Regions from separate parts of the Lactiplantibacillus argentoratensis genome, predicted to be linked through region 2. Evidence: a T-box and tRNA genes for the amino acid it is inferred to sense, from the RefSeq annotation. Region 2 holds a T-box; the other holds one or more tRNA genes.
The links. The T-box of region 2 lies ahead of leuS (leucine--tRNA ligase). A T-box ahead of a tRNA ligase gene usually reads a tRNA of that ligase, here a tRNA-Leu.
Positions count from the first base shown of each region.

Region 1: it encodes a tRNA-Leu, which carries the amino acid that the T-box ahead of leuS (leucine--tRNA ligase) is inferred to sense. The anticodon was not compared.

Region 1 is NZ_CP147647.1:502,844-519,394, forward strand. Features, by position in the region: gene V7R88_RS02315 (homoserine dehydrogenase) at 1-797, shown strand, start outside; gene thrB (homoserine kinase) at 806-1,681, shown strand; tRNA gene V7R88_RS02325 (tRNA-Leu) at 1,737-1,821, shown strand; gene V7R88_RS02330 (C39 family peptidase) at 2,053-2,907, shown strand; gene V7R88_RS02335 (mannose/fructose/sorbose PTS transporter subunit IIA) at 3,198-4,172, shown strand; gene V7R88_RS02340 (PTS mannose/fructose/sorbose transporter subunit IIC) at 4,208-5,014, shown strand; gene V7R88_RS02345 (PTS system mannose/fructose/sorbose family transporter subunit IID) at 5,033-5,965, shown strand; gene V7R88_RS02350 (DUF956 family protein) at 6,094-6,480, shown strand; gene V7R88_RS02355 (sigma-54-dependent transcriptional regulator) at 6,782-9,631, shown strand; gene V7R88_RS02360 (PTS sugar transporter subunit IIA) at 9,702-10,121, shown strand; gene V7R88_RS02365 (PTS system mannose/fructose/N-acetylgalactosamine-transporter subunit IIB) at 10,118-10,636, shown strand; gene V7R88_RS02370 (ketoacyl-ACP synthase III) at 10,800-11,771, shown strand; gene V7R88_RS02375 (acetyl-CoA carboxylase biotin carboxyl carrier protein) at 11,782-12,183, shown strand; gene V7R88_RS02380 (acetyl-CoA carboxylase biotin carboxylase subunit) at 12,186-13,508, shown strand; gene V7R88_RS02385 (acetyl-CoA carboxylase carboxyltransferase subunit beta) at 13,505-14,308, shown strand; gene accA (carboxyltransferase subunit alpha) at 14,301-15,074, shown strand; gene V7R88_RS02395 (LCP family protein) at 15,142-16,335, opposite strand.
Region 2 is NZ_CP147647.1:1,073,556-1,090,106, reverse strand. Features, by position in the region: gene V7R88_RS05045 (putative polysaccharide biosynthesis protein) at 1-903, opposite strand, end outside; gene leuS (leucine--tRNA ligase) at 1,428-3,854, opposite strand; T-box leader at 3,993-4,203, opposite strand; gene V7R88_RS05035 (phosphatase PAP2 family protein) at 4,318-5,001, shown strand; gene V7R88_RS05030 (tRNA (mnm(5)s(2)U34)-methyltransferase) at 5,070-5,597, shown strand; gene V7R88_RS05025 (hypothetical protein) at 5,684-5,881, opposite strand; gene V7R88_RS05020 (glycosyltransferase family 4 protein) at 5,911-7,437, opposite strand; gene V7R88_RS05015 (glycosyltransferase) at 7,448-8,956, opposite strand; gene V7R88_RS05010 (hypothetical protein) at 8,983-10,617, opposite strand; partial or broken gene V7R88_RS05005 (lp_1303a family serine-rich repeat glycoprotein adhesin) at 12,832-16,551, opposite strand, start outside.

The sequences.
Region 1 (16,551 bases), 570 kb from region 2:
ACATCATGACGCAGATGCTGACTAAGCATTGGTCGTATGATCAAGCCTTGAGCTCAGCACAAGACTTGGGGTTTGCCGAAAGTGATCCCACTAATGATGTCGAAGGCCTTGATGCGGCATTCAAGATGATTATTTTAACGCAGTTTGCCTTTGGGATGAGTCTTTCCCTCGACCACGTTCAAGTTCAGGGAATTACGAAAATCAGCCCAGAGGATATTGCGGAAGCTCACCAGCTTGGGTATACGATTAAATTACTCGGGATTGCGGAAGAAATTGACGATCGCATTGCGGTATCAGTCGGACCTGTGCTCGTTTCTGATCAACATCCACTTGCCACGGTACAAAATGAGAATAATGCTGTAATGGTAACGGGAACGGCTGTGGGGAACACGATGTTTTACGGTCCCGGCGCTGGAGAACTCCCGACCGCCAACAGTGTGCTGAGTGATATTACAACGGTTGCGAAAAATATTGCGTTGAATACGACTGGTAACACGTTTAACTCTTATCGCCAGGAGACTGTCTTAGCAACGCCTGAAGATGTTGTGTATCCTCACTTTATTGCCTTGAAGATGCGTGATGTGCCGGGGATGATGATGAAATTGACGGCGATTATGACCCGCGCAGAAGTTTCATTTAGTCGAATCATTCAAAATCAATTAGGTGACGGCAACGCTCGTGTTGTGATCATTACCCATGCCATGAATGATCAACAGTTAGCAGATATCACTCGTGAAATCGGTGAACAAGAGAATATGCAACTATTAGCGAGTTATAAAGTTTTAAAGAATGCGTAGGTGAGGACATGTTAACGATTTCGGTTCCGGCGACTTCCGCTAATCTTGGTCCCGGTTTTGATTCAATCGGTCTGGCGCTAGACATGCAATTAACGCTACAAGTGTTGCAACCTAGTGATCATTGGCAGATTGACCATCCCTTTGGGGCGGATGTGCCGACGGATGAACGCAACTTAATTATTAAAACGGCGTTGCATTTGGTACCAGATTTACAACCACAGCATTTACAGATGGCTTCAAAAATCCCGTTAGCGCGCGGATTGGGTAGTAGCTCGACGGCCATTGTAGCCGGCTTAGTGCTGGCAAACGAATTGACCGGCGCAACGCGCTCTTCTGCTGAGCTACTGGAAGTTGCCACTCAACTGGAGGGTCATCCAGATAACGTTGCACCAGCCCTATTAGGAGGCTTGGTTGTGGCGACGAACACTGATGGACGCGTCCGTGCGGTGAAGTTACCGTTACCGATGCTTTTTGCAAGTGTCTACGTGCCTAACGAACCGCTATTGACGACCGCCAGTCGCCAAGCCTTACCAACTGAATTGGCGTACCACCAAGCCGTTACTGGTAGTAGTGTGGCAAATACGTTAGTGGCTGCTCTAGCAACTCAAAATTGGGACGTGGCGTTACCACTGCTAGAACAGGACCAGTTCCATGAACAGTATCGGGCTAAGTTAGTGCCGGCACTACAAACGGTTAGAGACCATGCCCACGCTCTGGGATTAACGGGGACTTATTTGAGTGGTGCTGGGCCGACGGTGATTACTCTGGGTGATTACGGTCAACTCGCTACGTTGCAGGCACAATTGAGCCAAGATACAACACTCACCGGCCAATTATTCCTATTGCCAATGGATGCAACTGGTGTAAAAGTACAAAAATCTTAAAATAAGCTTGTCAGACTCGCAAAATTTTGTTATGATACTTTTTGTGAGTTGTTATGCGGCCATGGCGGAATTGGCAGACGCGCAAGATTAAGGATCTTGTCGGGGTTAACCCGGTGGAAGTTCGAATCTTCTTGGCCGCACTAACGAATATAAGAATCGATTTCGATAGGTTAAGCCTTGAAGGATCGATTCTTTTTTTGTTGCGGTAAATTGGACTGGTCACGTTATTTCAGGCTTGCTTTTTTGCCAACTACTTCAACTATGTTCACCAAATTTGCCGTACCTTATTGTTTAATCTCATGATTACCAGCATTATAATGAAAACGGTTAATCTACTGATTACGATATTAAGAGAAGGCGAGGACCAGGCATTGATTAGAATGAGTAGATGGTGGTGGCGTATCTTGGTGGGCGGCTTGCTGGTTAGCGGCGTGGTTTACCCCGCACAAGCGGCCGTAACGACTTATCCGATTACAGGGATTCAGGTGGTGCAGCCGCGGGTCTATCAGACGAATAGTCAGAACGGTGTCGGTTACCATTTAACCGTCGTGCGTCATCAGCGTGCCCAATTGCGTGTTAATTTACATTTAAAGTATCACCAGCATACACAGTGGACGCGTACTGAGCAAGCTAATATTTATCGCAACGGGCATTACCAGCGCTTTTACTACGTGCATAATGGTCGTCAGCAGAGCGGCTGGATAGCTGCTAATCAGCTAAAACCCGCCAGTACGGCGTCGGTTCAACTGCGGGTACCACTGATTGACCAGCTACCGGAGTTGCCAACGGGGTGTGAGATGACAGCGACTACCATGATGCTGCAGTATGCCGGCGTTAATATTAATAAGGAACAGTTTGCCAGCCACGTGCCGTGCAGTTCGAATCCTAACACTGGCTTTGTTGGCGATCCTGCTTCGGCCTATGGTATTGGTCTCTACATCTACCCCCAAGGCTTGTTACCAACGATCCGCCACTATCTGCCGTCCGCTGTAGATCTCAGTGGGGTGAGCCTGCAACGAATTAAAGTGCAGCTCGCTAAACGTCATCCGGTAGTCGCTTGGGTTCAGGGACTCGATGGTTTTGCGAGTCATACAGTGACGCTCACTGGATATACAACGGCAACTATTAGGTACAATGATCCTTGGCGTGGTCAATCCGGACAGATGGATAACCAAGCGTTTGAGACGATGTGGCAATTAAATGGTCGTCGGGCACTGAGCTATTAAGAAATTGATACCATAGTTAACATTAGTTACTGTTTCATAATTTTATATTAAAAATACGCTATTTGACACACAAAATAATCGTTTTTAATACTGTATCACACTAGTGTATCAACTTCTAGCCTGAAATAAGGGCTTTTAGCTTTAGTGTATTTTGGCACGGAATTTGCATATATATAAGTGAGTGCGAAAAAGATTGCGCTTACAGTATCAAAAACATAAATAGTTACAGGCAATTTAGATATTATTTATTCGTTTTATATGACTGTAACGAAAAAATAGGAGGTACAAAGATGGTAAGCATTATCATTGCTAGTCACGGCGAATTCGCTAAAGGCATCTATCAATCTGGATCAATGATTTTCGGCGAACAAGAAAACGTTCAAGCCGTTACGTTGATGCCTAGCGAAGGCCCTGACGACATCAAGGCTAAGTTAGAAAAAGCCATTGCTTCATTCGACGATCAAGAGCAAGTCTTATTCTTAGTCGACCTTTGGGGCGGTACACCATTCAATCAAGTTAACGGCTTGTTTGAAGCACACAAGGACAAATGGGCAATCGTTGCCGGTTTGAACTTGCCAATGTTAATTGAAGCGTATGCTTCACGACTTTCAATGGATTCGGCACACGAAATTGCCACGCATATCATTGAAACTGCTAAGGATGGGGTAAAGGTTCGTCCTGAAGCATTAGCACCTAAGGAAGAAAAGGCTGCTGCCGCTGCAACGACTAACAATAACGCTGGCCGGCCAGGGAAGTTGGAATATGGGTTAGCACGGATTGACTCGCGACTCTTGCATGGACAAGTTGCCACTGCTTGGAGTAAGACGGTTAACCCAACTCGGATCATTGTTGCGTCTGATAACGTTGCTAAAGACGAACTGCGGACTAACATGATCAAGCAAGCAGCACCATCTGGTGTTAAAGCGCACGTTATTCCAATTGCTCAAATGATTAAGATTGCTAAAGACGACAAGCACTTTGGTGGTCAAAAAGCATTGGTCTTATTCGAAACACCACAAGATGCATTACGTGCAATCGAGGGTGGTGTGCCAATTAAGACATTGAACATTGGTTCGATGGCTCATTCGGCTGGTAAAGTTCAACCAAACAAGGTTTTGGCATTTGACCAAGATGACATCGACACTTACCGCAAACTTGAAAAAGACGGCATCGAATTTGATGTTCGGAAGGTTCCAAGTGATGGTAAAGAAAATATGGATAGCATTTTGAACAAAGCTGAAAATATGTTGAAGGAACAAAAGTAGTTCCAAGAATATCAGAAAAGATGGAGGATTAAATCATGAATTTGAACGTAATTCAAGTGATTTTAGTCGTACTTGTATCATTTTTAGCTGGTATGGAAGGTATTTTGGATGAATTCCACTTCCATCAACCAGTTGTTGCATGTACCCTAATCGGATTAGTAACCGGACAATTAGTCCCATGTATTATCTTAGGTGGGAGTTTACAAATGATTGCCTTAGGTTGGGCCAACATTGGTGCCGCCGTTGCACCTGATGCTGCGTTAGCATCAATTGCATCTGCAATTATTTTAGTTTTAGGTGGTCAAGGCCGTGCCGGAGTTACTTCAGCTATTGCGATTGCCGTTCCTTTGGCCGTTGCTGGTTTACTCTTAACGATCATCGCTCGTACGTTAGCAACTGGGATTGTCCACATCATGGACCGTGCCGCTGAAGAAGGTAGTTTTAGCAAAATTGACTTCTGGCAATGGGTTGCGATCTGCATGCAAGGACTTCGTATTGCGATTCCAGCCGCTTTGATTTTGGCCGTTGGTGCTACGCCAGTGAAGGCAATGTTAAACGCTATGCCTAGCTGGTTAACTGATGGTTTATCAATCGGTGGTGGTATGGTTGTTGCCGTTGGTTATGCAATGGTTATCAACATGATGGCTTCTCGTGAAGTTTGGCCATTCTTCGCTTTAGGTTTTGTTTTAGCTGCAATCAGTGAAATTACTTTGATTGGTTTAGGTGCAATTGGTATTTCCTTAGCCTTAATGTACTTGGCACTTTCAAAGCAAGGTAACTCTGGCAATGGTGGTGGCTCCAACACGGGTGATCCGGTTGGCGACATTATCGACAAGTATTAGAGAAGGAGGCAAACTGAGATGTCTGAAACTACAAATATTACTAAAAAAGTTACATTAAGTAAAAGTGATCGTCTGCATGTTTGGTGGCGTTCAACGTTCCTCCAAGGTTCATGGAACTACGAACGTATGCAAAACGGTGGTTGGGCTTATTCTTTAATTCCAGCAATCAAGAAATTATATACAACTAAAGAAGACCGTGCTGCTGCTTTGAAGCGGCATCTAGAATTCTTCAACACTCATCCATACGTGGCTTCACCAGTTATTGGTGTTACCTTAGCGCTTGAAGAAGAACGTGCCAATGGGGCACCTATTGATGACGTTACGATTCAAGGGGTTAAAGTTGGTATGATGGGACCTTTAGCCGGTGTTGGGGACCCAGTGTTCTGGTACACGGTTAAGCCTATCGTTGGTGCCTTAGCTGCATCATTGGCTATTTCTGGTAGCATTGTTGGACCAATCTTATACTTCGTTGTTTGGAATGCAATTCGGATGGGCTTCATGTGGTATACCCAAGAATTCGGTTACAAAGCCGGTTCTAAGATTACTGATGACTTATCTGGTGGTATTTTGCAAGATATTACCCGTGGTGCTTCCATGCTAGGGATGTTTATCTTAGCGGCGTTAATTGAACGGTGGGTTAAGGTGGACTTCAGTCCAGTTAAAGTTTCGACCATTAAGCAACAAGCTGGGTCGTACATTGATTGGGATAAACTACCAAAGGGTGCTTCTGGTGTTAAGGAAGCCTTAACACAGCAAGCTGCTGGTCGTTCACTTGACAAATACAAGGTAACCACCTTACAAGATAACTTGGATCAATTGATTCCTGGTTTGATGGCGTTGCTGTTAACCTTCCTCTGCATGTGGTTATTAAAGAAGAAAGTTTCACCAATCATTATTATTCTTGGCCTCTTCGTATTGGGGGTTCTGTTGCACGTTATTGGTTGGATGTAATACTTGCTTATGTCATATTTAAAGGATGGACTCGTGGGAGCTCATCCTTTTTATTTACAAGCGTACTTTGCATAACTGACAAACTCGCCGTATAATCGGTATGAGGATGGATACGAGGAGGGATTAATATGGTGCAATCAATCAATACTAAGGTTGATTTAGTTACGAACGGCAATTCACATATGGGGTTGACCGATTACGGTAAAATCATGGTCGGTGATAACGGCTTTGAATTTTATGATGATCGCAATGTTCGTAACTTTATTCAAATCCCTTGGACTGAAGTGAAATATGTGGTCGTATCCGTAATGTTTGGTGGCCGTTGGATTCCGCGGTTCTCTTTTCAAACGAAACGGAACGGTATGATTACTTTCTCAGCTAAGGACCCTAAGAAGGTGTTACGAGCCGTTCGGCAATATATTGAGCCTGATCGAATTGTAAAATCACTGACATTTTTCCAAGTCCTTGGGCGAATATTCAAGGGTAAGGGTAAAAAAGATAAGTATTTGAAATAATGACCAATGCTGCCGAAGATCCTTTGTCGACGAGTTGGATTATTACTAGTTAGCTTAAGAAGCTTAGGCATCAACGGGCGGGTTTAGCGCGTTGTAGTGTCTAAGCTTTTTTGATGCATCAAAAGCATTATCTGGGTACGTTAAGGTGCGTCATAAATGGAATTTCAATACCATGAAACAGAAATAGTTGTACTGACAAGTCTTAAAAAGTAACTGATTCGGGAACTATGGTAGAATATAGTGTGTTATAGTGTATCAAAACGGATCAGCTATTTGATAGTGGTGAAAAGGAGTGGCGAAGTTGACCAGAAAATCCAAGATTTGTGAATACGTCCGTCAACATAGCGATCGACACGGACTGACGACGGAAATGGTAGCGACCGCTTTAATGATAGCGCGTTCAAACGTCAGCAAGGAATTAAATGCACTGGTGCGAGAAGGCCAGTTGCACAAGCTGACAGGGCGGCCTGTGCACTATGTTCCGGTGAATGCAACAGCCACAACGGCCACAACAACTAGTGGCGTAGCGAATGGAGCGACGACAGAGCGAATACCGACAGCGCCCGTCGCGACGTCTGTGCCTAAACCGGTTGTAAATGATATATTTGCCAGCATGATTGGCTCGCATGAGAGCCTTGCTAATCAAGTGGAACAGGCGAAAGCGGCCATTCTTTATCCACCGCGGGGATTAAATACATTAATCATTGGCCCGACTGGTTCTGGTAAAACTTACTTTGCAAACGCCATGTATCGTTTTGCGGAAACCCAACAAGTCTTAACGAACCCGCAAGGCCTGATTACGTTCAATTGTGCCGATTATGCGCATAATCCGGAATTATTGATGTCGCATTTGTTTGGTTATGTTAAGGGGTCTTTTACAGGTGCTAATGAAGATAAGGACGGTTTGATCCAAGAAGCGGATGGGGGCATGTTGTTCTTAGATGAAGTGCACCGTCTACCACCAGAAGGTCAGGAAATGATTTTTTATTTCATGGATCACGGGACTTATTCACGACTCGGTGAGACGGCGAAGAGTCACCATGCCAATGTCCGCTTAGTTTGCGCAACGACCGAGGACCCAGAAAGTACCCTACTGCAGACCTTTGTTCGGCGAATTCCGATTACGATTCAGCTACCAGCGTTCAATCATCGCTCAGCCAAGGAACGTTTAGAATTACTGAAGACATTATTGTCATTGGAAGCTAATCGAATCAATAAACAGATTCGGTTAACGGAGGACGTGGTGCAGGCCTTACTTGGCTCAGTCACATTTGGGAACGTCGGTCAGTTGAAGTCGAACATTCAGCTGGTGTGTGCCCAGGGTTTTGTCAATAGCATCGAAAATGACAGTGAAATCACAATCACGATGGATTATTTGCCACAAAATATCCGTAGCGGTCTCATGACAGTAGCCTCTAACCGTCACGAACTGGGGGCCATCTCTGAGTTGTTGGACCCGGTTCTCATCGTGAAGCCAAATGATGGTCCAACGCCGCTTCGTAATAAGAACGATAATTATGAATTACCATATAATTTATATGAGATTATTGGTGATAAAGCAGCATTACTAAGACGAGAAGGCCTTGATAAGGAACACATCAATCGTTTCATCACGACCGATATCAATGTGCATTTAAAATCATTTTATAAACAAAATCAGTTAGAAGTTTCACCAGAAAACAAGTTAGCCGAGATCGTTGATCAGGACGTCATTGATTTTACCAAGACGGCGCAGATGACGGTTCAAGACATGCTAGGTTATAATTTCAAGGATAACTTTATTTACGCTGTGAGCTTGCACGTCAGTTCCTTTATCAAACGCATCCAGGCCGGCAAGCCCATGCGTCAAATGAGTTCGGATATGTTAGCGATGGTGCGTGAATATCCGGCTGAAATCAAAGCAGCGGAGGCGCTCAAGCAAGGATTAGAGGAACGGTATCATTTACCGATTCCCAAGTCCGAAGTTTATTATCTGGCCATTTTGCTCATCTCGTTAAAATCGATGCAGCTTAACGGCAAAGTTGGCGTGTTGGTGGCAGCGCACGGGATGAGTACCGCGTCTTCCATGGCACAGGTCGTCGGACAATTGTTAGATGATTATGATGTTCAGGCTTTCGACATGCCTCTCGATATGGACCCGAGTGTCGCCTATGATCATGTCAAGCGACGAGTAGAAAAGCTTGATTCTGGGAAAGGAATTTTGTTACTAGTCGATATGGGGTCGTTAACGACCTTCGGGGAACGAATTCAGCAGGAGACGGGAATTGCGACGCGAACGATTGACATGGTGACCACGCCGGTTGTTTTGGAAGCCGTTCGGAAGGCTAGCCTGGTCGATAGTGATCTGGATTCTATGTATCAGGAGCTCGTTGGTTTCAAAGGTTATTCGCGAATTTCACGGAACCTACCAACGGATAGTCAGCGCGCAACAGTCAAGCCCGCCTTAGCGACGGATAAGACGGCACAACGGGCGATTATTGCAATTTGTGCGACCGGCGTTGGGACGGCTGAACGTATCAAGTCAATTTTAGACAGTTTATTAGCCCAAAACTTCATTGAAGGCATCACGGTATTTCCAATCTCAGTGGTTGAAATGAAGACACGAATACAACAGATCAGTCAAAATTATCAAATCATTGCGGCAACTGGGATTACAAAACCCGAATTAGACGTCCCTTTTATTTCATTGGAAGAATTGCTACAAGGTGGTGGCGAAAAGTTTATTGACCAGTTAGCGACGGGTATCGATTCGCCACAGACCATGGCGGAAGAAAGTCAGCAGTTGACACCGGAACTCTGCGAACGGTACTTAGGCGATTACTTCACGTTTTTAAATCCTAAGAAGTTAACGGGAATTTTATGGGAGTATAGCGAAGTGATTGCGACGCACTTGGATGGTGTAATGACGAATGCTTTTCGCATTGATTTGATTATGCACTTAGCGGGTGCGCTAGAACGAACGGCCATCAAAGATGAAATTTCGGCACCCACCGAAGAGATGCCAGACATTATGGCATCGAAGTGGTACCCACTTGTGCAACAGGCCAATCAGCAATTGACAGATCAACTACAGTTAACCTTCTCAGATGCTGAAAATTATTATATTGTGCAATTATTGGAGACTCATCAGGCAAAGGTCGCGATGAGTTGATACACTAACTTGGCATGCTTTTTGCATGTATCTTATTGAGTAGATTTAACCGACTGAGGAGGGAAAGTAGATGTTAGCATTTGTCGTTGTCAGTCATGGGAGTTTTGCGCAGGGCGTTGTCGATTCATCCTACATGATCTTTGGCAAGCAAGATAAGGTCCAAACGGTTACCTTTCAACTGGACGAAGAACCTAATGAATTAGCTGATAAATTAGCTGCTGCGGTTGCCCGGTTTGACGCGGATGACCAAGTCTTATTCTTGGTTGACCTATGGGGCGGTTCGCCATTTAACGCCGCTAGTCGGATCGTTGCCGAACATACAGAGCGCATGGGTCTGATTACCGGTCTGAACCTGCCAATGCTGATTGAGGCTTACACTGTTCGTGATAAGCCAATTGATGAGGTGATTGCCCACCTTGAAGAGACTGGAAAGATTGGGATTAAGCATCTCAAGTTGTTACAGGACGATGGGGAAGATGAGCCGCTATGACGATGGATATTCGTTTAGCACGCATTGATAGTCGGCTACTCCACGGGCAAGTTGCCACGGTGTGGACCAAGACGGTCAGTCCTAACCGTATTTTGGTCGTCTCAGACGAAGTTGCCCAGGATGCACTTCGCAAGATTCTAATTGTGCAAGCCGCGCCCCCTGGTGTGAAAGCTAATGTGATTACAGTTGACAAAATGATCGAGATTTATCAAGACTCGCTATTTGATGAAGTAAAGCCACTAATCCTAACTGATACGCCCCAGAACATGGCGCGCTTAGTAGCGGGGGGACTTGATTTTAGCAAAACGGGCATTGATATTGGTAGTCTAGCTTTTTCAGCGGGCATGGTGATGGTCACCAATGCTATTGCAATCGGTCAAGCCGAAGCACGGGCATTATATGCGTTACAAGCAGCGGGATTAAAGGTGTTTGCGCAGAAAGTCCCGACGGATAAACGGGTTGATGTGATGCCGCTATTAGCTAAAAATGGCTTTATGGCGCCAGATAAGTATTAACAAAGTTATGATGGACAGTGGTGTGTCGGTTATGGGCACCACTGTTCTTTCATTTTGGCTAGGTTTCTAAGGATTTACCAAAAATACAGCCGTAAACTTTGACGGATAGGCTTTTATTGATAAAATTAAACTAATCGAAACGGAAAGTAGCGGGGGTTTAAAAATGCCAACTTATACAAAATTAACCGCCATGGGACAATATGTTCCGGGACGCGTTGTTGATAATGACGAATTAGCAGCCATTATGGACACTAGCGACGAATGGATTCAGGCGCATACTGGGATTAAAACCCGACACTACGCGATGAATGATGAAAACACCTCGGATTTAGCCACCCAGGTCGCCCAGCAGTTACTACAAAAAAGTGGTTTAGCTGCCAGTGCCATTGATTTGATCCTAGTTACGACAATTACGCCCGATGCCTTAACACCTGCGACGGCTTGTTTAGTGCAAGCTAATATTGGCGCTGATAATGCGTTTGCGTTCGACCTGAGTGCAGCGTGTGCTGGGTTCACGTTTGGCCTAGCAACGGCTGACAAGTTTATTCGCAGTGGGCAATACCAAAATGTGATGGTGATCAGTGCGGAAGTTAATTCCAAGATGATGGACTTTCAAGACCGGACGGCAGCCGTCTTCTTTGGGGACGGTGCTGGTGGCGCGTTATTACAAGCTACTGACAATCCAGATGAAAACAGCTTGATCGCTGAGAAATTAGAATCGCAAGGAAACGCTACGGTCATTCACTCTGGACGAGTACGGCCGATTACTGAAGTTGCCGCAACGAACTACCCGCAAACGGATGCGTTTTACCAAGTTGGACGGGATGTTTTTCAATTTGCCACGACGGTTGTTCCAGAACAGATGCGTGGGTTAATTGCGAGTGTGCAACTGACACCCAGTGATTTACAATACGTGATCTGTCATCAAGCTAATTTACGGATCATTGAAAAAATTGCGGCTAACTTGGCGTTACCAATGACGAAGTTTCCACATAATGTTGATCATTATGGTAATACGTCCTCAGCTGGGGTGGCAATGGCCTTAGCCAATGTTTTTGATACCTTAACTGGGCCAGTGTTGTTAACAGCATTTGGTGGCGGGCTAGCGTATGGCTCAGTCTTGATCAAGAAGTAGGGGTGTGCAGATGGAATTAAAAGATTTAGATCGATTAGTTGAGAAATACGCGCGACAGGGTTATCAGCAAATTCGCGTTAAAGCCGGCGACTTGGAGATTGAAGTGACAAAACCAGCGTTAGCTTCAGAAACGGTAACTCCCGTAGCCGCTACGCCTGCCAGCACAGTTGCGGAGACTGAAGATGAAGTCGTTACACTGCCGAGTCCGATGGTCGGGGTGGTCCACTTGGCACCAGATTTAAAGGTTGGTCAGTCACTGACAGCTGGTCAAGAACTAGGCCAGATTGAGAGTATGAAATTATTCAATCCATTAGTTAGTCCGACCGATGGGACGTTAACAGCAGTACTAGTTGCTGACGACGCCACTGTTGAGTACGAACAACCGTTATTTACAATGCGAAAGGATCGGTAGCTATGTTTCGCAAGCTGTTAATCGCGAATCGCGGTGAAATTGCCGTACGGATTATCAAAGCCTGTCAACAATTGAATATTCAGACGGTCGCCGTTTGCTCAACTGCTGATCGGCATGCGGGTTACACACAATTAGCGGATGAAGTGGTCTGTATCGGACCTGCAGCTGCCAGTGGATCGTATTTAAATGCCGAAGCGATTCTAATGGCTGCAATTAATACGCACGCCGATGCGATTCACCCGGGATATGGTTTTTTAGCTGAAAATGCGGATTTTGCCGCCATGTGTGCGGAATGTGGCATTGCCTGGATTGGCCCGCAGACTGAGCAAATTAAGTTGATGGGTGATAAGGCCCGCGCTAAGGATTTTGCACGGCAACAAGCCGTTCCGGTACTAGCAGGTCAATCATTACAGGGCTTAGCATGGCCGGATATTAAACACGCGGCCGCCAAGATCGGTTTTCCACTAGTTTTGAAAGCCAGTTATGGTGGCGGTGGCAAGGGTATTCGAGTGCTTACCGACGTTCATGAACTCCATCAACAATTGCGGGCTGCGCGTCAAGAAGCTGCTGCGTCCTTTTTGAACGATGCGATGTATTTAGAGCAATTTCTGACAACTGCCCGCCACATTGAAGTTCAAGTCCTCGGCACGGGGACGAAATTATTCATTCTTGGTGATCGTGACTGTAGCCTCCAATTGCACAAGCAAAAGGTTCTCGAAGAAAGTCCGGCAAGTATTTTGACTGAGACACAACGCCGAACCTTATACGATTTATCCCGGCAGTTATTAGCGGGTACACATTATCAAAGTTTGGGCACAATTGAATACTTATTTGCGGATGGTCAGTTCTATTTTATGGAAATGAATACGCGTTTACAGGTTGAACACGGGGTGACAGAATTAACGACCGGAATTGATATTGTGGCTGAACAAATCAAACAGGCGGCTGGCGTCACGGTTGATTTTCCAGAGCATGTTGGCTTGCAGCCCAAGTGTACGGCGATCGAAGCTCGATTGACCGCTACCTTACCGGTTAAGCAGACGCGGATTGAAACGCTGAGCTGGCCAGCCGATGTACGAGTGGATACGGATTATCATCAGGGCGATCGGCTAGTAACCATGTATGATGGTTTAATTGCCAAGTTGATGGTCACCGGTGCGAACCGTCAGCAAGCCGTGCGCAACTTACAACGGGCCTTAGCGCAAGTAGCATTGACGGGACCCACGACGAACTTAACTTTTCTACAGCAAACGGTGGCCCGGCCGGCCTACATTCATGATCAGTACACGATTCACAGTCTAGCACGTTGGGAGGCGTCGAAATGAGTCATTATCCAGCTTCTGGGACCTGGCAAGCCTGCCCTAAGTGCGGTCGGCACGTCCACCAACGCCAATGGGGCACTTATCAGCAATGTCCTTATTGTCACTATTGGCAACGACTGACGACGGCGCAACGATTAGAACAACTCGTCGACGAAGGGTCGTTTCAGCCGTTGACGATGACTGAGCGGCCTGTCAATCAGCTGGGGTTCCCGGACTATACGAACAAACTGCGGCGGGCCCAACGCCAGACCGGGTTAAACGAGGCTGTTGTCTGTGGAACGGCCCTGATTGAGCAACAACCCTGTATCTTAGCAGTGATGGATAGTCATTTTATGATGGGGACGTTAAACACGGCGGTCACACGTCGCTTATTGCATGCTAGTGAACAAGCGCGGGCCCAACGGCTACCACTGATCATTGTGACCGCCTCAGGTGGTGCTCGGATGCAAGAAGGTGTTTATGCCTTGGTCGGAATGAATTTGATTCTGGCAGAATTAGCACGGTTAGCAGCAACGCCGTTACCCTTGATCACAGTGCTGACAGATCCCACTATGGGGGGCGTATCGGCGAGTTTTGCGTTTAAGGGTGACCTGATTATCGCAGAAGCGGGTGCTAAGATTGGCTTTGCCGGAGCCCGGGTCATCCAACAAACTTTGCCTGTCAAGCTGCCGGCGGATTTTCAAACGGCGGATCAGCTGTTTAAAAATGGCATGGTGGATGCAGTTGTTGAACGACCTCAATTGCGGTCAACGCTAGGACAAGCATTAGCGAATTATGGGATTGGGAGGTCAGCCCATGGATAAACGATTACAGCGATTACGGGCGGCTGATCGGATCAGTGCGCCGACTATCATTCAAGCGTTATTGCCGACAATGACGCAACAACGGGGAGACCGTTTATTAGGTCAGGATGCGGCTTTAACGGCGGGCTTTGGGCGCACTGCCACTGGTCGCCAATTAGCTGTTCTGGGCGTTGACCGGGGTGTTGATATTGCGAGCCGGCGTCGAAAAAACGGGGGAGCATTAACTGTTCCCGGCTATCGCACGGCGTTAAGAGTCGTAACCCATGCGGCTAAATTTGGGTGGCCGGTCGTTAGCTTAATCAATATGCCAGGTGCTGATGCGAGTCCCCGATCGGAACGCTATGGTCAGAGTCAGGCCATTGCGGACTTGATTGCGGCGACTGGTCAGCTGACCGTACCGAACGTTGTTGTATTTCTCGGTGAGGGCCATAGCGGTGGGGCGTTAGCCTTTGCCAACGCCAACCGCATTATCATGCTAGATGATGCACTTTTCAACGTTGCTTCTCCCGAGGCAGTCACCGCGATTTTACATGGGCAACAGACCAGCAGTGACGCCATCGATTTATTACCAATGACAGCTAGCGCTTTGCAGTCGCGCGGCTTAGTTGACCTGGTTATTGACCATCAGGATCAGACATTAGTCGCTGCGATCAACCAGGCGATTGAGACCCAACTTGCCGCACTAGAAGCATTGCCGGCACCGGATCTAATTGAACAGCGCGAAGCAAAGTTTCAACACTTTTTACAATCTTGGCCGGTCAATTAAAAATAATCATCAAAAAATGGGCTTCTCAGAATTTTTATTCTGAAGAAACCCATTTTTTAATAGTTGCTTAGTACTGATTAGTCGTGGTTTGATCTTGAGTCGTGGTCTGGTCCTGCGTCGTTGTATCTTGTGTCGTACTAGTGCCATAAGTAGTGGTATCACTAGACGTTGTGGTACTTGATGAACTTGAACTGGAACTTGAGCTACCCGTTGTAATTGAAGCTGTCTCAGAGAAGACTGACTCTGTTAAATTACTGTTTGAGAGTCCCAGCGCTTTACGGATGCGCTTCGAATTCTTGTAACGTTCTGACGAAGAGGCAACTTGATAAGAGAGCCCATCGATCGTCGCGTCAGTACCTTGAACGGTATATGATTTGGCATGGTGAGACGCATTCTTGTACTTCGTATCGAGTGCGACCATGTCATTCCAAGTTAAGTCGGTGCGCATGTTCTTAGCGAGTTTTTTCGTAATCTTTTCAATATTGGCAATTGACCCAAGTGAGTTAGACTGACTAACCATGGCCATAATAACCTGCCGTTGCCGTTTTTGACGACCATAATCACCCTGAGGATCGTCATAACGCATCCGTGAGTAATCAAGTGCCGCTGCACCATTAAGTTTGATCTTAACGCCTTTCTTAACGTTGGCATTACCGTATTTGAAAGTCAGCTTAGGTGTCACGGTCACGCCGCCCATCGCGTTGATGATCTGTTTTAAACCACCCATGTTCAGTAAGACGTAGAAGTCAATTGGAACATCCAGTAACTTCTCTACTGACTTGACGGCACCACTTGCGCCCCCAATGGTGTAGGCTGCGTTAATTTTTTGTGATTGCCCATCGATCATCACTTGCGTATCCCGTGGAATACTAGTGAGCGTCATACTTTCTTTTTTAGGATTGATTGTCGCAACAATCATGGTATCAGTCCGGGCTGAGAAGTCCTTGCCGCGACCTAGTGCACCAGTATCAGTTCCCAACAGTAGAATCGAGAATGGCTTGCCCTTCTTAATAACGGCATCAACATTCCGAAGCTTGGTCGAGCCGGTCGACTGGTAGGTCGTATTCATCGTATCCTTAGCGGCATTCCAGGTCTTGTAGCCCCACCAGCCACCCGTAACGATCAACAGGACAACGACGATTAGTAAAGTAATTAACCAAGGACGTTTTTTGTGTGGTTTCAAATGTGGGTTACGCTGTTGCTGTTCACGATAGCGGCGTTGGCGTGGTCCCATTTCATTATCATTGTTATTTTCTGACATATTCGTTCCTCATCACTTTAGATTTTTCCCTCAATAGTCATTTTATGACGTTTAGCAAATCATTGGTCCTTAAAGTTAGTAATTTAAAAAGATTTTAATAATCAAAAAATTACTAGCATCAGATAGTAACACAATTATAGAACACTATAAGTAATATTGTGACCGGCGTCAAACGTTTCCATCTATAAATTACGGTACAAGCCATCATAAAACAGT
Region 2 (16,551 bases):
GATCTGCTTAGTACCCAAATGGTAAACCAGCCGCATCATCGGTTGGAACGTTGCTTGATCCAACAGGTTGAAGACTGTCGTTGCGGTATCGATCACAATAAATGGAATCGCCTGAATAATAATATCGCGGAACAATTGCCAGACTGGGATAACTAGTTTGTTCTCACTCTGAGCAGCTAAGGCATTTAGCTCGGGCCGTTTGCGGAAATAATACCAACCGAGTAATAAGAAGCTGGCAGCCGCCCCGACGAATGCTGCGAATGTCGATTGGGTCACGGCATTCACCCAATCGCCGTGAGCGACGCGCATGATGAAATACGTCGCACCCAACATATAGATGACCCGAAAGACTTGTTCCACGAACTGTGAAATCGCGGACGGTGCCATTTGTTGATACCCTTGGAAGAATCCCCGGGTCAGAGACATCGATGGCAGAATCACCAAGGCAATGGCTAACGCATGCAAAACGGGAATCAGATTGGCATCATAGCCCCCAAAAGCAGTTGAAATCGCCCCAGCACCAAACCATAAAATAATGGCACCAATAATCCCAAAGGCTGACGTCAACAACAAGCCCCGCTTGAATAAACGCTGTCCAACGGCGTATTCATTCATCGCATTATATTCGGAAAGTTGTTTAGAAATTGCGGACGGAATTCCCCCGATCGCAATCAGTAGGAAAAAACTATAAATATTATATCCCTTGGCATAAAGCGCGTTACCTTGCGTATAGTCAGCGCCCATCCAGATAACCCACGGAATAATATATATCGCCCCGAGTACCCGTGAAAAGAGACTCCCAGCCGTCATCCAAGCCGACCCACGCACCATCTTCTGGTGCGCTTCGGCTTCAGAATTCACGTGTGCATTCTGGGGCTGATTAGCTTTTGATTCCTCAGACATGTTCGTAACCCACTTTCTTAATTCAATCCTAATCATTTTAGATGAAAAACAAACAAGTTGCAATTCAATTCCGGCCTTATGCGTGAGTTTAACCGAACTTTAATGATAAGGCCTTGACAACCGCACCAGCTATCGGCGGCCCATACCGCCGTCTGATGCTCGATGACTGATACAGAAAAAAGAACAACCCGTATGCGTTACCAATGGTCATGATACGGTCTTAGATTCGATTACAGCGGAATGCCGCCATGATAACCATTTCCGATGATTAAACAACACTACTGCTCGTTTTAAGTTAAGCATAGGCGGTTGCGCAGGCCCTGCCTACCAAAAACACGCGTGATTTGTCTCCCCAACCCAACCAGAACGTCCCCAGAATCTTTATTCACTTAACCAAATCAATCGTAACCGTATTAACTTGTTCTGTGAGTAGTTAAAAAAATCGTGATAGCAACCAACACTTGTCAGTCACCATCACGATTAATTTAAGCGATATTCATTTGAATTGAGACTGGTCGTGGTACTTAGTTGGCAACCACGTTAACCAGTTTGCCAGGAATGGCAATCACTTTACGAACCGTCTTGCCGGCCGTAAATTCCTGGATTTTTTCATCCGCCAGGGCTAGTTTTTCAAGTTCATCCTTGCCCATATCCTTAGCGACTTCGGCGTGTGAGCGAACCTTACCATTAACTTGAAGCACGATTTGGACCGTGTCTTCTACTAACTTAGATTCGTCATACGTTGGCCAAGTGGCGTAGGTGATCGTGTCATCATGGCCTAATAATGACCATAATTCTTCCGACAAATGCGGTGCGATCGGTGACAGTAACTTCACAAAGCCTTCGATATAAATGATTGGTAAATCGTCGACCTTGTATGCTTCGTTGACGAAGACCATCATTTGTGAAATCGCAATGTTAAAGCGCATAGCTTCATAGTCTTCCGTGACTTTCTTAACGGTTTCGTTGTAGATTTTCGTCAACTTACCATCATTGATAGTCGTGATTCGGTCGCGAACACGATTGTTTTCATCGATCATTAAGCGCCAAACCCGTTCGATCCACTTATTGGCACCATGTAACCCATCGGTACTCCACGGAATCGAAGCTTCCAATGGTCCCATGAACATTTCGTATAGCCGCAACGTATCGGCACCATATTGGTCAACAATATCATCGGGGTTAACCACGTTCCCCCGCGACTTAGACATCTTTTCGTGATTATCACCCAAAATCATCCCTTGGTTAACTAACTTCTGGAATGGTTCCTTGGTTGGCACAACGCCTAAGTCATATAAGAACTTGTGCCAGAAACGTGCGTAAAGCAGATGTAAGACCGCGTGTTCTGCACCGCCCACGTATAAGTCAACGGGTGACCAGTACTTCAACTTGTCATAATCGGCCAAAGCTTCACGGTTGTGCGGATCAACGTAACGCAAGAAGTACCATGAACTCCCGGCCCATTGTGGCATCGTGTTGGTTTCACGCTTCCCCTTACGACCGTTTTCATCGACGACATTTACCCAGTCGTCGATATTCGCTAACGGGCTTTCACCAGTTCCTGATGGTTCCAGGTTCTTAGTTGCTGGTAACCGCAATGGTAGTTCATCTTCAGGAACCAGCGTCGTTTCGCCGTCTTCCCAGTGAATAACTGGAATCGGTTCGCCCCAGTACCGTTGCCGTGAGAAGATCCAATCACGTAACCGATAGTTGACCTTCTTTTCACCGGCATGGTGTTCACCTAACCAGTCAATCATCTTATCAATAGCTGGTTGCTTAGCTAAACCGTCAACAAAACCTGAGTTGATGTGTTCCCCGTCGCCAGTGTAAGCTTGTTGGTCATAATCATTATCACCCGCAATGACAGGTTTGATTGGCAAATCAAATTTTTGTGCAAATTCAAAGTCCCGATCATCATGAGCAGGCACTGCCATGATGGCCCCAGTTCCATATGAAGCCAGAACGTAATCGGCAATCCAGATTGGCAGTTTTTCACCATTAACCGGGTTGATGCCGTAGCTACCAGTGAAGACCCCGGTCTTGTCCTTATTCAAATCAGTCCGTTCAAGGTCTGACTTGCTGGCGATTTTAGCTTTGTATGCTTTGATAGCGTCCGCTTGTTCGGGTGTCGTCAATTGTTCAACTAAGTCGTGTTCAGGTGCCAAGACCATGTAACTTGCGCCAAACAGCGTGTCTGGCCGCGTTGAGAACACTTCAATCTCGGTATCGTCAGGCTGACCAGCAACCTTGAAACGAATGGATGCGCCAACTGAGCGGCCAATCCAGTTACGTTGTTGCTCTTTGATGTTTTCTGGCCAATCAATATCGTCCAGGTCATCAATCAACCGGTCCGCATAGGCCGTGATTTTGAGGCTCCATTGCTTCATTGGCACCCGGTAAACATCATAGCCACCGCGTTCCGTCTTACCATCAACCACTTCTTCGTTAGAAACAACCGTTCCACCCATCATATCAGGAGCCCAGTTGACCAACGTTTCAGATTCGTAAGCCAAGCCCTTCTTATAGAGCTGTTCAAAGATCCACTGCGTCCACTTGTAGTAACTTGGATCAGTCGTATTCACTTCACGGTCCCAGTCATATGAGAAACCTAATGACCGAATCTGACGTTTGAAGTTCTTGATGTTCTTGGCCGTAAAGTCCTTCGGGTTATGCCCCGTCTTGAGCGCATATTGTTCAGCAGGTAAGCCGAATGCGTCCCAACCCATTGGATGTAAGACATTGTACCCTTGCATCCGCTTGAACCGTGACATAATATCCGTGGCCGTATACCCTTCAGGATGCCCAACGTGTAATCCTTGACCAGATGGGTATGGGAACATGTCTAAGGCGTAATACTTCTTCTTATCCGTTGTGTCTAATGTTTTGAAGGTTTTGTTTTCCTTCCAATAATGTTGCCATTTGCGTTCAATGACTTTATGGTTGTATGCCATAGTAGTGCCCCTTTCTTGCTGCCTTGTATGTAAAAGCTAGCATTGCGACTTTCCAACTGACTATTCAAGATGGTCATTTTCATGCTTCAACTCAGTAAAAGCGGTTAAAAAACAAAAAATCCTATAAGCCAATTAAGCTTATAGGACGAAAACGGGTTCCGCGGTACCACCTATGATTCCACGTTACCGTGGCCTCTTGGGAATCTTAACGCGAAACCACGTCCGTACCTACAATCTTGTTCAGCCGGAAGACTCGAAGGTGAGTTCATGATTGGTGAATCCCCGTTTGCAACTACCACGGAGTTTCTGAAAAACACCAGCCACTACTATTCCTTCTCAGAGTCGTAAAGTTATTGTTTTCATAGTAGCAAACCAGCACGTTTTTTTCAAGGGCCCAAGCCCCGCTGGCGATAAATTTTATCATCAGGCATTAATCGGACACCTGATAAAAAATGCTATAATAATGGCAATAATTTATTTATCGGAGGAATCAGTATTGAAGCAACGATCCTGGCAACGTTCGGACAGTTTGACTCTACTTATCTTTTTAGGATGGTTAGGCTGGACGGCCGCGGTATGGCAACGGGCGCCTTGGTTAACACACTTTGACACCACGGTTGCTAATTTTTGGCATCATAGTCCCCAGTGGTTTCAACACACGATGGTCACGTACACGCAGCTTGGCAATCCCCACACCATCACCATAATCACGTTGATTATTGGTCTGGCACTCTGGCTGGGTCATAACCCACGCGGCGCAGTCTTCTTTTGGATCAACACCTGGCTGATTGCCGGCTACGGTAATTATCTCATCAAACAGGTCATCATGCGGCCGCGGCCAACTGCTTGGCGGCTTGTCCAAATTGGGGGGTATAGTTACCCCAGCGGGCACTCGACAACAACGACCGTCCTTATCGGTAGCCTGCTCGTGTTGGCTTTTGACTATTGGCACCGCAATGCCCTGACTGGCTGGCTCACTGCCCTCGGCGTAACGGCTATCTTGCTAATGATGATTAGCCGGGTCATCGTGGGCGTCCACTATCCTAGCGATACAATCGGTGGCCTTTTACTTGGAAGTGTTTTACTATATATAAGTGCGCGTTTTAGTACGCGTTATCGGCACGGACCGCTTCGATTGCGGCCTTAATTCATGAATTCAACAAGGGGGTAACACTCATTCAACTCAGTTCGGCATTAGCTTATAGCCACACGCTGATGAACCAAGTCGTCAATCCCGGTGATCACGTGATTGACGCGACGGTCGGCAACGGCCATGATACCGTCTACCTCGCCAAGCTGGTCGGCACGACTGGTCACGTTGACGGATTCGACATTCAATCAGCGGCCATTGAAGCGACGACAACTGCCTTAAATCAAGCAGCGCTCAACCATCAAGTCACGCTGTGGCAAACGGGCCATGAACACATCGCAGATAAGATTGCCGCTGATCAACCTATCAAGTGTGCCGTCTTCAACCTGGGCTATCTACCAGGTGGCGATAAGCAAATCATTACGAAACCAACGACAACGTTAACGGCCGTAAAAGCCATCCAAGAACGCCTCGTCACCAACGGCCTCATCATCCTGCTAGTCTATGCTGGTCATCCCGGTGGCGCGACAGAAGCACAAGCCGTATTGGATTACGCAACGAGTTTGGACCAGCATCAATTTCAAGTCCTGCAATATCAATTTATTAATCAAGTCCATGTGCCACCATACTTGTTGGCCATTCAGAAACGTTAATTTAACCATAAATGAGCCTAAAAGACCTGTCAGACGAAGCTAATCGTCTGACAGGTCTTTTCAATTAGATATTTAGCTTAAAAAAACTACTTCTCCCACGGATACTTGCCGTTTTCATCCTTAGGTGTATTGCGCATGATCCGCTTAGTGCCCTCATCCATCTCTTTATGCCGTTTCTTACGATTATGGTGCCGAACAATTAGGACAAGGCCACCGATGCCACAGTACACGATCATTCGGGTAACCATCTTAACGGTCCCATAAATGGTCATAATCATTAACATTTTGCGTCCTCCCTTACCGTCAAATCTACTTAAGCCGTGACCTTAGCAGGCTTAAAGTAATCTAACAATGCTTGCCACTGTTTGAAAACGGCTTCTTCTGAATAACGCTTGGCATTTTCATAAGCCTGAGCACTGTATTGTGCCAGCTGCGCTTGATTCTTCAACAATTCCAAAATCGTTTTGGTCAATTGTTGCACATCGCCGTCCGTCGTTAGAACCCCACTCTTATGATCCTGAATAATATCACTCGGGCCATACTTCACGTCATTGGCAACCATTGGTAACCCGTGGGCTTGAGCTTCTAGCAACATCAATGAGAATCCTTCAGCTCGACTTGGCAAAAGTCCTAATTGAGCCCGATTGTAAACGGCATTGACATCCGTGGTATACCCCTTGAACAATACCACATCTTCCAAGTGCGCTGCAGCAACTTGTGCATGTAGTTGCTTTTCAATATCCCCGTTCGCATAACCCCATAATTCCAACTTGGCATCAGGAAACTGCTTGTGAACTTCAACAAAGGCTTCAATTGAGTGATTCTGTTGCTTTTCGGGTGCCAGCCGCGCAACTTGCACGACCAGGTCTTTTTGTCGTTGGTCGAACTTCACCGGCGCCGCTTTTAACGTAGCATCATCAACATAGCCAACCGGAATGGTAAACGCTGGAATGTCCTTACCAAAGCGAGCTTCCACGTCCTTAGATTGTTCCGGTGTAGCAGAAATGACCGCGTCCCAAGCCGCCCAATTATTCAGCGCATTAGCATAATTATTGTTCAAGGTAGAATGCATAATATCCTTAGCATCACTCACATGGTTATTATGTAGATGCAAGACTTTCTTAGCTGGTGTGGTCATATTGAATAAGCCCCAGGCACATTCGACGGTCCGATCACAAATGAAGACATTTTGTTCATCATTCAACTGGTTAAGTTCATCATAGAAGTAACGGGTCAGTTCATTCATCCCATTAAAAGTATGGCTCTGCTCGTTGTAGTTCAAGACGCGCCACGTGATTCGCTCCTGACCAGCGTGATTTAACAAGTGTAACTTCTCCACGTGAATCAATCCATCCGGGCCAAAGTACGCTTCTTGGGCAATCTTACCGTCCCAGTCAAATAATTGTTCAAGACACTTAAAGCCCCGCGTATCCCACCAACTCATCTTGAGCGTACGACCATTCACGTCAAAATATTGCACATTGCTAACAGCTTCCGTACCGGCCCGAAGGTAAATAATCATGATTAACTTACCACGTTGCATGACTTGAATCTGGTTATCTTTCCGCGTCTTGATGGCATCGGCTGGCACTTCAAAGTCTGCTAAATCAAACCGTTGACGCTTGACCAACTGACTACCGCAAAAGAAGTCAAAAAGATTAACAAAATCAGCATCAGCAATATTGGCCCCTTCAAGTACATCGTGCAAATTCATTGCAAATACGCGGGTCACGATTTTAGCGGCCACATGGTGCTTCTTGAATAAAGTCAGTCGGTTGATTTCCGCCTGTTCGATTCCTGATTTTGAAAATTGCATGTTATCGTTTAAGAAATAATACATATGCGCCCTCCTACTTAATACCCAGTAATTGTTGCCAACGGTGCCAAACTTTTAAGTCAGTTTGTGACGTATGAAGCTTCTTAAAGGCGGCTTCACTGAATGCCGTCAACTTCTTCGTATCCGTCATTAATTCGATGACCCGGTCACGCAGCGCCAATTGATTGCCAGGATCAACGATGAAACCATCATGACCGTCATCAATCCAATCTTTAGGGCCATAATTAAAGCGATAACTAATCACTGGAATCCCGTGACTCATGGCTTCCGGCATACTCATTGGACCACCATCAACAATATCGGTATTGAGCAACAGCTGATAATCATCATAACGTGTTTCTAAATCAGGATGATAATCTAATAAATGCACATTATTCGTGAGTTTTAATTCTTCAATCAGCTTATTCAGCGTCTTAAGATACTCTGGATCGCCGTAGCCGTAAAAATCACACTGAATTTCTTTGACCTGTTGCTTAACTAACGCAATGGTCCGAATTAACTGGTCTAGTTGCCGATCCGGCGCCAGCCGCCCAACGTATAGCAATTGCTTAGGGCGGGCCGTGATTGGCCGTAGTTTACTCTGCGCCAACGGACTCGTCGTCACAGTTGGTAACACTGTCACCTTAGCTTTAGGGAACCGCGTCCGCAGATGCTGGGCCTGACTTTCCGTAGCTGTAATAAAGCCATCAAAATGTTGCAGGTTATCGAAAGCCGGTGTTAAGAACCCGTCCAACGGGGAATGAATTGGGTCATTAATATCCTTCGCCTGATAAATTGGAACCGTCACATACTTGTGAGAATCATCCTGCAGTTCCAATAACGGCTTCACACTGGTACCTGGGCGATCACTAATGAAGGTCGTCGTTTGCTTGTCCCAATGACTGAGTTCGGCCAAGAAGAAATGGAATAAATGGTTCGCGTCCTGGAAGAAGCGCTCCGCTTGATCGCGGTAATTCTTTAAAATCAAACGTGACGCTAGCGGATTACCATTGGTATCAGGTACATAGTACTGCTCAATTACGGTCTCGCCTTGTAGATTATAAAACCGTTCCAAAACCAGTTTCCCGTTCTGACCAAAATATTGGGTACTGGACTTGAAACCGCGCCAATCCCACAAGTCGGTTGAAGTTAAGTTACCTTGATTGTCGAAGAATTCTTGGTAAAAGACGCGCCCAATCGTTCCAGGAATAAAGCCGACGTTGCTAACGTGTTCATCACCATTAAAAATTTTGCTAAAGTTGGCACCCACTTCTACCGCATATTCAACTGGCAGATGCATGTCATCAGTATGCAGAACTTTAGTTGGCACATCCGTGGTTTGTTGAAAGTAATCAAACATATTCAGCACTTGCTGGTTGGCCAACTGAAAAGTTCCCATGGTCTGATGTAGTAAGCGGTCATACATCTTAGTCACAATCTGGGCTGGTGCTTTATAGTGGTTAAATAATTTCACCCGGTTGATTGCCGCGTGCTCAACACTCGAATTCTTGCCTAAAATATATTCATTAATGAAGTAAAACATACAGTCACCCTTTCTGTTACTCAGCATTACGCTTGTCGATATGTGTAGTTATAATAGTTCACTAAACCGGATAAGAAATGCTCACAATCGTCAATCCGTGTCCGGAAGTTGTCATGACGTGCATAGAACCCACCAATAAACTTCTGCGGATTATAGAGATACATTGCAATTTCAGGTAGAAAACACCCAGTAGTAATCTCATACAACGCACGGTACCGCAACACTTGCCGTAAGCGAGCCAAGTCATAAGGTGCCATCAAGTCTTCATTACCTGAACGTTTAATCATGTCGGTCATTTTAACGGCCGCATCAACTAATTCAAGCAATGTTGGATACGTGGTATCACGCTCTTCAATGAATTTTAGATGATTGAATACATTTTTCAAACCCAGTTTCATATAATCGCGATTGTCTGGGAATACCAGTAATGCTTCATTGATTGCATAAGAAATCCAGTGATCATGATATTTACCGTAGTCATTAGCCACCATGTAATCCAAGATTTGCTTCACCAGGTTCATCACATTCTTATCATGCGTTAACTCGTATAGCCGGGAAAGCGCAAATGCGACTTCTCCCTCATAATAGATAATTCGAAAAGCTGCTTTGACCGTTAAATCTGGGTTGAGAACATGAATTAACTTGCCAGACGGTTCTTGGAAGAAATGGACGCCTTTAAAGACTTTCATTAAAACTGGCATGAAAGTATCATCCTTGGTGACGTCTTGATATTTACACAATGTAAGCATCAATAAGGCCTGCCCACCCAACTTTAATTCGCCGTTATCGTCGACGAAGATTGCGTCCTCTTTTTCAATCGTGGCATTTTTTAAGCCCCACTGAATCGCTAACTTAACTTTTGCAAAATCTTCAGTGCGCTTTGTGAATGGAATGGCTTCCAACAAAGCATATAAGGACGAAAAATGCCGGACAACATTGTAATTGCTAAGAACTCTTTGACGAGCCGGAAAATAACCGTAGACAAATTTGCCGTTATCCTTCAACTGATTAATCAGGAAGGTTTCACCATGCTCAATAGCCGATTGCAATTCGCTCTGCTCGTCAGTCACTACCCGAATGCCCTTACCACAATCCTCCTGCTCAGATAGATTCCAGATTTTCTGCCCGTCAGTAAATACACCAGCGGTTGTAAAGACCCAAACATTTTCTGTCTTTCGAATATCGACTGGTAGCGCTCCTTCACGCTTGTTAAGATACGGCGCTACTCGATCATAGTCGACCCAAGAACCCGAACGATTCTTACCAATTCGATGCGCTTTGCTAGGACGGAAAAATGCTTGTCCATTACTTTCCATCTCCAATAAGGCTGTCTTGAAATCTGCATCAAAACTAATACCGTATCGCCAATAGTTCATCCGAAAAGTAGCTGCCAATCGCGCTTCAAAAGTTTCTCTTGGTAACTTCTGTGTTGATTGAACTGCTTCTAATCGAACCCAACTCGCTTGAGGGGTTTTGGCTAATTGTTGTGCAACTGCTATCCAAGCTTGCTTGAAAGAATCGCAACGATAGAATCGCACTTGGGCCCGATGTCGATGATCCGATACCGAAAGTGCCAAGGTTACGGTACTTGTACCGTAATCTTTCAAATTTCCAGTTGCAATCAGTGCTTGCTTAAGCTTGGTGACAGTAGATTTTTGCATCTTAGTCTTACCTCTTTCAATTTTCTTTTATGTACGCCAAAACGGGCTTCACGCCCGTTTTGGTTAATAGTCTTATTTTACAACGTATATCGTTAGCAGTACTAACAAATCAGCTTTAAATTTTAACTATTTTTGATTCTCATCATCTTCATCATCATCTTTACGACGACGACCGAACAAGAAGAACCACCAGCCGAGTCCAGCAGCTGCAGCCGCGGTCAACAAGCCACCGAAAATCGTTCCGGTATTATTACTTGTATCAGATGCAGTCTTACCATTCTCGTCAGTATTACTTGAGCCGACCTTATCATCAGCACTATCAGTATCAGCTGACTTCTTATCCTTATCAGAATCATTACTACTCTTCGAATCTGAATCAGTCTGATCAGAAGTTGCATCAACGTCTTGAGCGCTAGCAGCGGCATAAACCACTGATGTAGCAGCAGTTGCTGACGTTGTTGCAGCACCGTCACTGGATGGTGTCGTAACCGCCAACGTTGCAGCTGTGGCCGAGACGCCACTTGTTGCTGCAGCACTCAAGCTAGTCGTACTTGTCGAAGCAGCAACGTTGCTAGAAGCAGTCGATGAAGTTGTCGTACCAGTGCCAGTACCTGAGTTATTTCCAGTAGAGCCCGTCGTATTGCCCGAGCCTGATCCAGTATTTGAACTGGAACTTCCATCTGAGCCAGAATTACTACCATTGCCAGAATTGGTTCCATCATTTGAATCTGAATCTGTAATTGCATCGGAATCGCTGTCGCTGTCAGAATCACTATCCGAATCGGAGTCACTGTCCGAGTCGGAAGCACTATCCGAGTCTGAGTCACTGTCGCTATCTGAATCACTGTCGGAGTCTGAGTCACTGTCCGAATCAGAGTCGCTGTCGCTATCCGAGTCACTGTCAGAATCTGAATCGCTGTCGGAATCTGAGTCGCTGTCGCTATCCGAATCACTATCGGAGTCGGAATCACTGTCGCTGTCAGAGTCTGAATCACTATCGGAATCGGAGTCACTGTCGCTATCCGAATCACTGTCAGAATCCGAGTCACTGTCTGAGTCGGAATCACTGTCCGAATCGGAGTCACTGTCGCTGTCGGAATCCGAATCACTGTCAGAGTCTGAGTCGCTGTCGCTATCCGAGTCGCTGTCCGAGTCCGAATCACTATCCGAATCGGAGTCACTGTCGGAGTCTGAGTCACTATCGGAATCTGAATCACTGTCGCTGTCTGAGTCGGAATCGGAGTCGCTGTCTGAGTCCGAATCGCTGTCGGAGTCTGAGTCACTGTCTGAATCTGAATCGCTGTCCGAATCAGAGTCGCTGTCGCTGTCCGAGTCCGAATCGCTGTCGCTATCCGAATCGCTGTCAGAATCCGAATCGCTGTCGGAGTCACTATCGGAGTCACTGTCCGAATCAGAGTCGCTGTCGCTATCCGAATCACTGTCGGAGTCCGAATCGCTGTCGGAGTCAGAATCGCTGTCGGAGTCCGAATCGCTGTCAGAATCGGAGTCGCTGTCGCTATCCGAATCACTATCGGAATCACTGTCGCTGTCCGAGTCAGAATCACTATCGGAATCGGAGTCACTGTCGCTATCAGAGTCGCTGTCGGAGTCACTGTCCGAATCACTATCGGAATCGGAGTCACTGTCGGAGTCCGAATCGCTGTCAGAATCGGAATCACTGTCCGAATCAGAATCACTGTCGCTATCCGAATCACTGTCTGAATCGGAGTCACTGTCCGAGTCTGAGTCACTGTCGCTATCTGAATCACTGTCCGAGTCCGAATCACTGTCGGAATCTGAGTCGCTGTCACTATCCGAGTCACTGTCGGAGTCGCTGTCGGAGTCTGAATCGCTGTCCGAGTCTGAATCACTATCCGAATCGGAGTCTGAGTCACTATCGGAATCTGAGTCACTGTCGCTATCGGAATCGCTGTCCGAGTCCGAATCGCTGTCAGAGTCTGAGTCGCTGTCCGAGTCTGAGTCACTGTCCGAGTCCGAATCACTATCCGAATCCGAATCGCTGTCGGAGTCTGAGTCGCTGTCGGAATCTGAGTCACTGTCAGAGTCGGAATCACTATCGGAATCTGAGTCACTGTCAGAGTCGGAATCACTATCGGAATCTGAGTCGCTGTCGCTATCCGAATCGCTGTCGCTATCAGAGTCACTGTCGCTATCAGAATCAGAGTCACTGTCGCTATCAGAGTCACTGTCAGAATCAGAGTCGCTATCGGAGTCTGAGTCACCGTCGGAGTCCGAATCGCTGTCCGAGTCTGAGTCACTATCGGAATCTGAGTCACTGTCAGAATCAGAATCGCTGTCGGAATCGGAGTCGCTGTCGCTATCCGAATCACTATCGGAATCGGAGTCACTGTCGCTATCAGAGTCGCTGTCGGAGTCCGAATCACTATCCGAATCGGAATCACTGTCGCTATCCGAATCGCTGTCGCTATCCGAATCACTATCGGAATCTGAGTCGCTGTCTGAGTCGGAGTCACTGTCAGAATCTGAATCGCTGTCGCTGTCCGAATCTGAGTCACTGTCAGAATCCGAATCGCTGTCTGAATCACTATCGGAATCTGAATCACTATCGGAGTCCGAATCGCTGTCAGAGTCCGAATCACTGTCTGAGTCTGAGTCGCTGTCGCTATCCGAATCGCTGTCGGAGTCACTGTCAGAATCAGTATCCGAGTCTGAGTCACTGTCAGAATCTGCATCACTGTCGCCGTCAGAATCACTATCTGAGTCATCTTCAGTAACATTAGCAGCTAAATCAGCATAGTAGCCTGCATCATCAGCGGCACTTGAAGCTTTCTTTTTAGCTTCAGATGCTTCGGACGCTTTCTTTTTGGCTTCCTCTGCATAACTGGAAGCAGCCGAGTTTTCGCCGGCAGCTTCCGCAGAATCTGCATTTGATTGGGCAGCTGCCGCATTAGAAGCTGCAGTTGAAGCAGCTGTTGCGGCTGACTGTGCATCAGAGGCTGCTGCCGTTGCTTGTTCTGCGTAGGAGCTTGCTTCTGAGTTTTTGCTTGCATATTCGCCCGCAATGTTCGCATAAGAACTAGCAACTGAACCATATTCCGTCGCTTGATTTGCGTAGTTAGCTGCTTCGCTAGCCGCAGAATCTGCCGCTTCAGTTGAAATAGCATTAACAGTCAAGTAAGCCCGGCCTAAAGTTACAGTTGTCGTGGTAGTAGTCCCGTTGGTCGTATTAGATCCAGTAATAACTAGGTAATAATAACCGGATTGCCCTACCGTCAGATCTGACAGATTAAGTGTCGTACCATTCTGACCACTCAGCGCTGTTCCAGTACCGTCCGCTGTTGAAGAATAATACCATTGATAAGTAATATCAGTCCCAGTACCCGTAGTCGAACCATCTGGAACCCACGTCAAATCACTTCCAGCATCAACACTCGTATCCTCAAGGCCGCTACCGATTGTAATTGTCTTTGAAGATGAATAGCTAGTACCGTCTGCATTCGTAATTGTTGCTGTGATTGTCACCGTTCCATTAGACACAACGGTCAAAAGGCCAGAAGCATCAATTGTCGCAATGCTTGAATCACTTGTCGTCCAGCTAATCGTTCCCGTAGCATTCTCGGGGTTAGTCGTTGATGTAAACTGGCTAGTAACCTTATCGTTTGAGCCACTCGAACTGTTCGTTGGATTAATGACGTAATCATCACCAGCTATGGAAATGTTTGTTGCTGGAATATTGCTACTATAAACATCGACTTCCGCTAAATTACTTGCAAACGTATAAACTGTAAACACGTTTAACGGGTCCCAAGAAAACCCTTGTACGGCTTGGAACAGCAATGATCCAGTATAGCCCGCTTTGATAGTCACTGTTAATGAGCTACTGGTTGACAGTAAACCAGCACTGTCAACTGCATCATATGATTCAATATAAGCGCTAGCCTTATCTAAGGTCATCCAAGTGCCGTTGACTTGAACATACCAAGTTGTTTTTGATGATAGTGCAACCCCACCTAATCCTAATGCTGACGAAGCTGACAAGGTAAAGGTCCCACCAGAAACGGTCGACGTCACTGATGCGGGTTGAGAAGTCATCCCACCAGAAATAACAATCCCTAGAATTGTCGTTGCATTACCCGTATTAGTGCTTTTATATGAATTCGTATTGTTTGAATAATTCGTCGCGTTGCTAGCCGCCGTACTACCTAAAGCCGCATTGGATGTAGACAATGCCGCATATGAGGTTGCTTCACTAGCGGCCGCTGAGGCATTGGTCACATATGAGCTGGCCATAGCATAATCGCCCGCAGCTACTGCCGATGAAGCCTGGCTTGTATACTGAGCTGCCATTTCCGCAGCTGAAGTTGCGGCCGCGGCTGCACCAAGCGTCGTCACGGCATAATTATTAGTTTGTGCAACGTATGAACTACCCAACGTAGTGTTCGATGCATACTTTGCACTTAATGAGTTCGCGACACTGATTGCGTTCCCGGCTGCTGATGCAGCTGCTGACGCTGCGCTAGAGGCAGCCGTTGCAATCGAATTATAATAACTGGATTGTGCTTGCACGACCGTTTGGGTAATCGCACTTGCCGCACTCGAAGCAGCATTCAACTGATCCGTTGCATAGGTCAAACGCAAAGCCGCGTAGCTTTGTTGCAAGGCAGCCGAATTATAATTCCCGTCCGCTGCATATGAAGCAGCAAGGCTTGCCGCTTCACTAGCTGCCGCTGCGTATGAACTAGCCGCTACAGCCGCAGAACTTGCCGCTGCATTATAACTGCTAGTTGCAGCGGTATTAAATGAAGAACCAGCAACGTTATACGCATTAGCAGCGTTGGCCGCATAGGATGCAGCCAGTGAGGCTTGGTTACTGGCCACATTTGCCGATGACGCAGCCATACTAGCATAGCTTGATGCTAAATAATCAGCGGCAGTATCACCGCCATCTTCATTGACCGCATTCTTCAAAGCAGTATCCAGACTAGCTGCTGCCTCAGATGCGGCACTACTTGCAGAGCTGGCATATTGAGTCGCAGCACCCGCGTAACTCGATGCCAGACCCGCCCAGATATTAGCGCTAGTATACGCCCCTTCGGCTTCATAAGAAGCCGCCGAAGTACTGGCCATAGCTGCAATACTTGCTGCTTCTGAGGCCACACTGGCGCATGAGCTCGCAACGTTGTATGAAGAATTAGCCTGTGACGTGTAGTAACTAGCTAATGAGCCCGTCAAGTTAGCTGAAGAGCTAGCCAAGCTGATTGCACTACTTGCAGCAGCGGCTTGAGAGGCTGCCACTGAGGCTGCACTATTGGCTTGACTGGCATAACTGCTGGCAATTTCAGTGTAAGTTCCTTCTGGATTAGTGACAACAATGGTAATCACATTACCAGCTGCTTTATAGCTTGAAAAAACAGTAGATCCTGACGCTACGACCTGATAATAGTACGTGCCAGAAATTGTTGGTGTTGTCGAATATGTTGCCGAAGTTGCACCTGAAATCGTGGTCCAAGTAGTCCCATCCGTAGAGACATACCAAGTATACGTGGTCGATCCCAAAGCTACACCACTGATACTTGTCGAATTAGTAATACTAATCGTACTACCCACAGACACACTAGGCGTGGTTGTGGATGTCGTTACGGTTGCGTTCTTGCTGTCGGTTTGTTCATTAGCGACATCCGTCGAAAACTTAGCAGCTAAAGTCGCGTTAGACTCGGCAGTTGCAGCGTAACTAGCAGCCAATGAAGATGCCGATTGGGCCACCCGAGCGTATGAGTCCGCGGTGGCAGGATCACTAGCACTGACAGCGGATTTTGCAGCCGTACTTGCGACGGCGTAGGCTGATGAAGCTGAGCTAGCGGCCGTTGCAGCACTTGAAGCATAAGCTGACGCTTGAGTACCAGTTTGCGTTGCTGCCACACTGGCCGCACTTGAAGCCGTACTCTTTGCTGT